Regions from separate parts of the Bacillus sp. DX3.1 genome, predicted to be linked through region 2. Evidence: riboswitches for the same ligand, from Rfam matches in the RefSeq annotation. Region 2 holds a riboswitch; each other region holds the start of a gene.

Region 1 (2,273 bases), 1.3 Mb from region 2:
TAGCTGTTAACGTAGCTTGATGCACAAAATGGTACTCAATCCTACCTGTTTTCTTATATTCAGCCATTACCTCTGGCATTAACCGTGGGTATGTACCGAAGTACTTCTGTGATAATCCGATAAGAACACCACCGATTATTGTTACACAAATTGTGTAATAAGGTGGTAATGTAAATTCTTTGGGTAAATATTCCCAAATGAAGTGAATTCCAGCATTGGTGACAACTAAAAATAACCAGACTGTAGCACCAACTATAGAACCTAGAAACATACCATATATGATGAGTAAGTAGTGCATACCTCTCCTAATGGCCATTCTTTATGCCTCCTTTATGTTATATTCTATTATGAAAAAGTTAGAGATTATGATACGAAAATAATTGGATAACTAATTCAATATGCATATTATCTTTGTAAGAGAATTACTTATTCAAAATATATTATAAAAATCAGCATTATTATTTTATGAAGCCCTGAAACATTCGTAATTGTAATCGTGTTTTTGTATATATTTTGACAACATTTGTATAAAGTGTAGCATTGTTAAATATATTATGTTGATAGTTACTATGATTAGATATAACTCTTTAATTTTACATAGTAAGTAAGGTTTTTAAAAGGTATTCTTTTTCTTTAGATAGAGCCATTTTCTTTGGTTTTTTAAATTTAAATTTTAGGAATAAATAATTAAACTGTTAATAAAATCTTTTGGAAAAATTCAGAAAAAAATAATTGACAGTAGGAAAATATTGCTATAAAATCAACGGTAATTGAATAGTCTTATCAAGAAAAGGTGGAGGGACAGGCCCTATGAAACCTTGGCAACAGCCGATTAGCGGAATTGTGCCAAATCCTGCAGGTAGTACCCTGACAGATAAGAAAGATAAAATCAGAGCGTGTTTTCAAACTGCTTCTTTCTTGTTCGGGAAAGAAGCAGTTTTTTTATTTTCATAAAGTGAAACTATTATCAATAGATTGAGGATGAATACTCAATCTATTGATGGAAGGCGTTAATTCTTGACTCTTAGAGTGAGAGAGAAGAAAGGAGATTAAAAAATGGGAGAATCATGGGGAAAAGGAACAATTTGTGTGCAAGGTGGCTATACACCAAAGAATGGTGAACCTCGCGTCCTGCCGCTATATCAAAGCACGACGTACAAATATGATACGTCGGATGATTTAGCCGCGCTCTTTAATTTAGAGGCAGAGGGCTATATTTATACGCGTATTGGTAATCCGACACTGGCAGCATTTGAACAGAAGCTAACAGAGTTAGAGGGCGGTGTTGGAGCTGTTGCAACAGCATCTGGTCAAGCTGCAATTATGCTTGCAGTTTTAAATATTTGTGGCAGTGGTGACCACCTGCTCTGTTCTTCAACAGTTTATGGGGGAACAGTTAATTTATTTGGAGTAAGTCTACGTAAGCTTGGAATTGATGTGACATTCTTTAATTCGAACCAGACTGCTGATGAAATTGTGGCGCTCGCAAATGATAAAACAAAATTAATTTATGCTGAGTCACTTGGAAATCCAGCGATGAATGTTATAAATTTTGAAGAGTTTGCAGCGGCAGCAAAAGAGCTGGAAATACCGTTTATCGTCGATAATACATTGGCAACGCCATATTTGTGCCAAGCGTTTGAACATGGGGCGAATATTGTTGTTCATTCTACAACGAAATATATCGATGGTCATGCAAGCTCATTAGGCGGAATTGTTATTGATGGTGGAAATTTTGATTGGACAAATGGAAAGTTCCCAGAGCTTGTGGAACCAGACCCAAGCTATCACGGTGTCAGTTATGTACAAAAATTTGGGCAGGCGGCATATATTGTAAAAGCTCGTGTGCAATTATTAAGAGACTATGGAAACTGTATGAGCCCGTTCAATGCGTATATGAGCAATATCGGTTTAGAAACATTGCATTTACGAATGGAGCGTCATAGTGAAAATGCGCTCGCAGTGGCGCAGTGGCTTGCTAATCATGAACGAATTGAATGGGTGAATTATCCAGGACTGAAAAGTAATGAGAATTATTCACGAGCACAAAAATATTTGCCAAAAGGTGCAAGTGGGGTGTTAACGTTTGGCGTTAAAGGTGGTTTACAGGCTGCCAAAGATTTCATTGCAAACGTTAAATTGGCAACCTTAGTGACGCACGTAGCAGATGCAAGAACATGTGTCATTCATCCAGCAAGTACAACGCACAGACAATTAACAGAAGAAGAGCGGCGTTTAGCTGGTGTTACATCTGATTTAGTCCGTTTATCGGT
Region 2 (2,273 bases):
AGAAACCCAACAGCGGAAGCTGTGATAAGATACAACACTACCCTTATTGGCATACAAAATTATTACAAATATGCTACCAAAATATACATTGATTTGACAGAGATTTGCTACACTCTTCTCAAATCCATCAAAAACAGACTTAGGGAGAATAGTAAGAAAATTTGTTTCAGTGAAACTCCTAAGAATTTTCAAAAGCGAGCCAAAGGCATTCTGCCTAATACCAAAATATATTCGGTTTGTAACATACCGTTACTCCCTATCACTGGTATGCACCATAAAAACCCATGGAATTTCTCTCAAAGTATTTGTAACTACACGGTTAAGGGAAGAAGTAAAATCCATGAAAATCTTAAAGCCATACCTCGGGACGTTCTTAAACAAGTTATGACTACCTATTCAAAAAATAGGAGCATCGAATATAACGACAATAGGATATCTAAATATGTCGCTCAATATGGAAAATGTTACGTAATTGGTGATGTTATTGGAATTGACAGAGTACATTGTCACCACGTAGTTCCCCTTAACAAGGGAGGAACGGATACTTACAGTAATCTAGTCATTGTTGACTCATTCGTCCATAAATTAATTCACATGACCGACATAGTGAAGATAAAACACGTGCTTCTCTCGCTTAATTTTAACGAAAAATCACTAAACAAATTAAATAAACTTCGTACTAAGTCTGAAAACGAACCGATTACAATCTAGAATAACTTATAGTGTCAGTTGGAAACGATGGAACGCCGTATGATGGGAAACTATCGTGTACGGTGTGATGTGGGGGAAAAGGTGTAGATAACTTCAAAGCCTTACCTATCACAATAAATTGTAGCGGAAGCAGATGAAACAGAATCTATTTTGCATGGTGCACTGGACTTAGAAAAAATCAATGAAGTACGAAAAGGAATTCCTGTCTTTGTTGATCGCCGTCCAGATCTATACAAATAAAGTGAAATTTTGATCAGGGGGCTTTTACGGAAAAAATGTTGACAAGTGATTTTTATTCTTGTTATAGTCTTCATCAGAAACTTGAAAATTCAAATATTGCAACTCTTATCAAGAGCAGGTGGAGGGATTTGGCCCGATGAAACCCAGCAACCGACCGTAATACCATTGTGAAATGGGGCGCGTATGCGCCATTAAGGCACGGTGCTAATTCCAGCAGAAAGGAAAGCTTTCTGACAGATAAGAGGGGAGAAGATAAACTTCAAACCTCTTTCGTCGTTAAAAGGGGTTTTTCTTATGATGAAAAACCCTGAGATTTAAAAAGGAGGGAGAAGAAGATGGGATATCAATCATTAACAGAAGAAACAGCAATCCAATATGTAAAAGAGCATGGGTACTTTGAAAAAGGTGCAAAGGTGACTTGTCATGAAATTGGGGATGGAAATTTAAATTATGTGTTCCGTCTTCATGATGGGGAGCACGGTATCATTGTAAAACAGGCTCTTCCATATGCAAAAGTTGTTGGAGAAAGTTGGCCACTTTCATTAGGACGGGCGACAATTGAAAATCAAGCGCTACAGATTTTCGGGAAATATGTGCCTGAATATGCACCGAAAGTATATGGTCATGATGAAACGCTAGCTGTGACGGTAATGGAGGATTTATCGAATCTTACAATTACCCGTAAAGGATTGATAGAGGGTGAGGATTATCCGCTTTTATCACAACATATTGGTCGTTTTTTAGCATATGTCCTTTTTTACACTTCAGATTTTGGGCTGCAATCAGAAGAAAAGAGAGTACTAGATGGTCAGTTTGTGAATCCTGATCTATGTAAAATAACGGAAGATCTTGTGTTTACAGATCCATTTGCAAATTCTGCTACAAATGATTACGAAGAAGCACTGCAACCAGTCCTAGATGAACTTTGGTGTGATAAAAAACTAAAATTACAGGCAGCGCAGTGTAAATATAAATTCTTAACGAGAAAAGAAACGTTAATTCATGGAGATTTACATACAGGAAGTATTTTTTCTTCTCCATCAGAAACGAAGGTGATTGATCCGGAGTTTGCAACATTTGGGCCGCTTGGATTTGATCTTGGACAATTTATTGCGAATTTGTTGCTAAATGCGCTGTCACGAGAAGAAGAGAAAAGAAATATACTATTCTATCATATAGAAAAAACGTGGAGTAATTTTGTAGAAACCTTTACAAAACTATGGGTATTAGAAGGCGTAGAATCATATACGAAAGAGAAACAGTGGTTAGCAATTGTACTGCAAAATATTTTTGCTGATGCAGTTGGATTTGCTGGTTGTGAA
Region 3 (2,273 bases), 200 kb from region 2:
AGAAATGCGCGGTGATGCTAAAGAATTATCCGCTAATGTAACAGCGTCTGCCCCAGCTCTTTTTAATGCTCTTGCTCCTTCAAAAAAGCGTTGTGTATCCAGTGTTTTTGGTGGATCTAATTCAACGATAACCGTCGTTTGTTTCTTCGCTTTCTCGGCAAGCGTAACATGATTACCAGCGCGTTTCGTTTGCGTATGAATCACTTGTGGCCGCTGGACAACCTGCTTTTCTGTAACGGGTATTACATTTTCAAGAGCACGTTTCATCCCCTGGATATGTGCGGGTGTTGTTCCACAACACCCTCCCAACAAACGGATACCTTGCTCAATAAACTTTGGTGTCATCTCTTCAAAATACGCTGGACTTCCTTCATATACATAACGCCCTTCTACATAGTTTGGAAGACCTGCATTTGGATAAGCTGACAAATAACCTTTTTTCGGAATCGATATCATTTTGAAAGCTTCCGTCATATGAAGCGGCCCTAATTGACAGTTTAGCCCAACAACATTTGCTCCGTGGTCTAGAAGCTGAGCTAACATTTTATTTACATCATTGCCGTTTTGTGTTGTACCAGCTTCATGAAGAGCAAGCTGTGCAATAATTGGAATGGTTGTTTGTTTCCGCAACACTTTAACAGCATGCAGCAATTCAAACTCATCATAAAATGTTTCTAATAACAGTCCATCAACCTCTCCCTCAAGCAAGGCACCCGCTTGCTCAAGTAGCATAAACTCACGTTCCATATCAGTCGTTGTAACCGCTCCAATATGCTTCATCCCACCAATTGTCCCTAAAATTGCATTTCTATCTGTCACTGCCGATTTTGCAAGTTTAACCGCTTCCTTATTAATTTTGACAACCTGGTTCTCCAAACCATACATGCGCAGTTTAGCTTCATTTGCACCATACGTATTTGTTTGAATGATATCCGCACCAGCAGCCACATATTGTTTGTGAATTGATATAATACGATCTGGATCAGAAAGATTTAACTCTTCAAAACTACTTTGCAAACCATGAGAATGTAACAATGTCCCGACTGCTCCATCACCGATAACAATTCCTTTTGACAATAAATCTAGTAATTTCACCTGTCTCCCTCTTTTCTATCAATATAAAAACCCCCTCTTCGCCTTGAAGAGGGGGACATCATTAATCCTCCTCTTATCATGCAAAACAAGTTGTTTTGCAGGTATTAGCACCGTTTCAAACATTCTGTTTGAAGGTTGCCGGGTTTCACAGGGCCTTTTCCCTCCACCGCTCTCAATAAGAGTTCGTCTTTATTATTTAATTATGTAACTAAAAGGAAATACGTGTACCTTTTAACAATCTTTGTTAATTTTCTCATAAATTTAGCATGAGAGAAAATAAAAGTCAATAATTATAGAGAGAAAATAAAAATTATTTAAAATAAAGTTGCAATTCTCATAACTTTTATTGTAAAGTTAAAAACATAATAAAATTTCATACAAAATATTCTTATCTAGAGAGGTAGAGGGACTGGCCCGTTGACACCTCAGCAACCATTAACGTGACCGTTAATAAGGTGCTAATTCCAGCAAATTGTGAAAAGATTTGACAGATAAGAAGAAGACTATATTCGCATAAAAGCCTTCTTCTTAGAAGGCTTTTTTTATTTTTTCCCCACTAACGGGCAGTAATATCCCACCTAAATCAAAGCAGTTAGGTGGCGGATAAACTGCTCGTTAAAGCCCGATTGATGAGGGCTAATCATCCATGAGGAATACAGCCCCACTGATGAAAGTCTAACTTTATATAAGGAGGAATTATACATGTCAACAATCGAAACAAAACTTGCCCAAATTGGAAACCGGAGTGAAAAAACAACTGGAACAGTTAATCCACCTGTTTACTTTTCAACCGCATATCGGCATGAAGGAATTGGAAAATCCACTGGCTTTGACTATTCAAGAACAGGAAATCCAACACGTCTTCTATTAGAGCATGCCATCACTGATTTAGAACAAGGTAAGCAGGGATATGCCTGTAGTTCTGGAATGGCAGCTGTTCTTCTCGTTCTTTCACTGTTCCGTTCTGGTGATGAGCTTATCGTATCAGAAGACTTATATGGAGGCACCTATCGTCTCTTTTCTGAACATGAAGACAAGTGGAATATTCGATGTAGATACGTAGATACACAATCTATCGAGCAGATAGAACGAGCAATCTCTTCTCAAACAAAAGCTATTTTTATAGAAACACCAACGAATCCGTTGATGCAAGTAACAGACATTGCTGCTGTTGCAGC

The links. A riboswitch is a leader RNA that binds a small molecule or an ion and turns the genes downstream of it on or off. The one in region 2 is predicted to bind S-adenosylmethionine.
Region 1: it holds a riboswitch for S-adenosylmethionine, as region 2 does, so the genes downstream of both, QRE67_RS25530 (bifunctional O-acetylhomoserine aminocarboxypropyltransferase/cysteine synthase) here and mtnK (S-methyl-5-thioribose kinase) in region 2, are expected to answer to the same signal.
Region 3: it holds a riboswitch for S-adenosylmethionine, as region 2 does, so the genes downstream of both, QRE67_RS19890 (bifunctional homocysteine S-methyltransferase/methylenetetrahydrofolate reductase) here and mtnK (S-methyl-5-thioribose kinase) in region 2, are expected to answer to the same signal.

Annotation. Positions count from the first base shown of each region.
Region 1 covers NZ_CP128153.1:5,092,681-5,094,953, reverse strand. Annotated here, with positions in the region: gene QRE67_RS25535 (chloride channel protein) at 1-316, opposite strand, end outside; SAM riboswitch class I at 778-881, shown strand; gene QRE67_RS25530 (bifunctional O-acetylhomoserine aminocarboxypropyltransferase/cysteine synthase) at 1,057-2,273, shown strand, end outside.
Region 2 covers NZ_CP128153.1:3,763,459-3,765,731, reverse strand. Annotated here, with positions in the region: gene ltrA (group II intron reverse transcriptase/maturase) at 1-711, shown strand, start outside; SAM riboswitch class I at 1,054-1,195, shown strand; gene mtnK (S-methyl-5-thioribose kinase) at 1,287-2,273, shown strand, end outside.
Region 3 covers NZ_CP128153.1:3,965,701-3,967,973, forward strand. Annotated here, with positions in the region: gene QRE67_RS19890 (bifunctional homocysteine S-methyltransferase/methylenetetrahydrofolate reductase) at 1-1,095, opposite strand, end outside; SAM riboswitch class I at 1,166-1,277, opposite strand; SAM riboswitch class I at 1,481-1,593, shown strand; gene QRE67_RS19895 (methionine biosynthesis PLP-dependent protein) at 1,798-2,273, shown strand, end outside.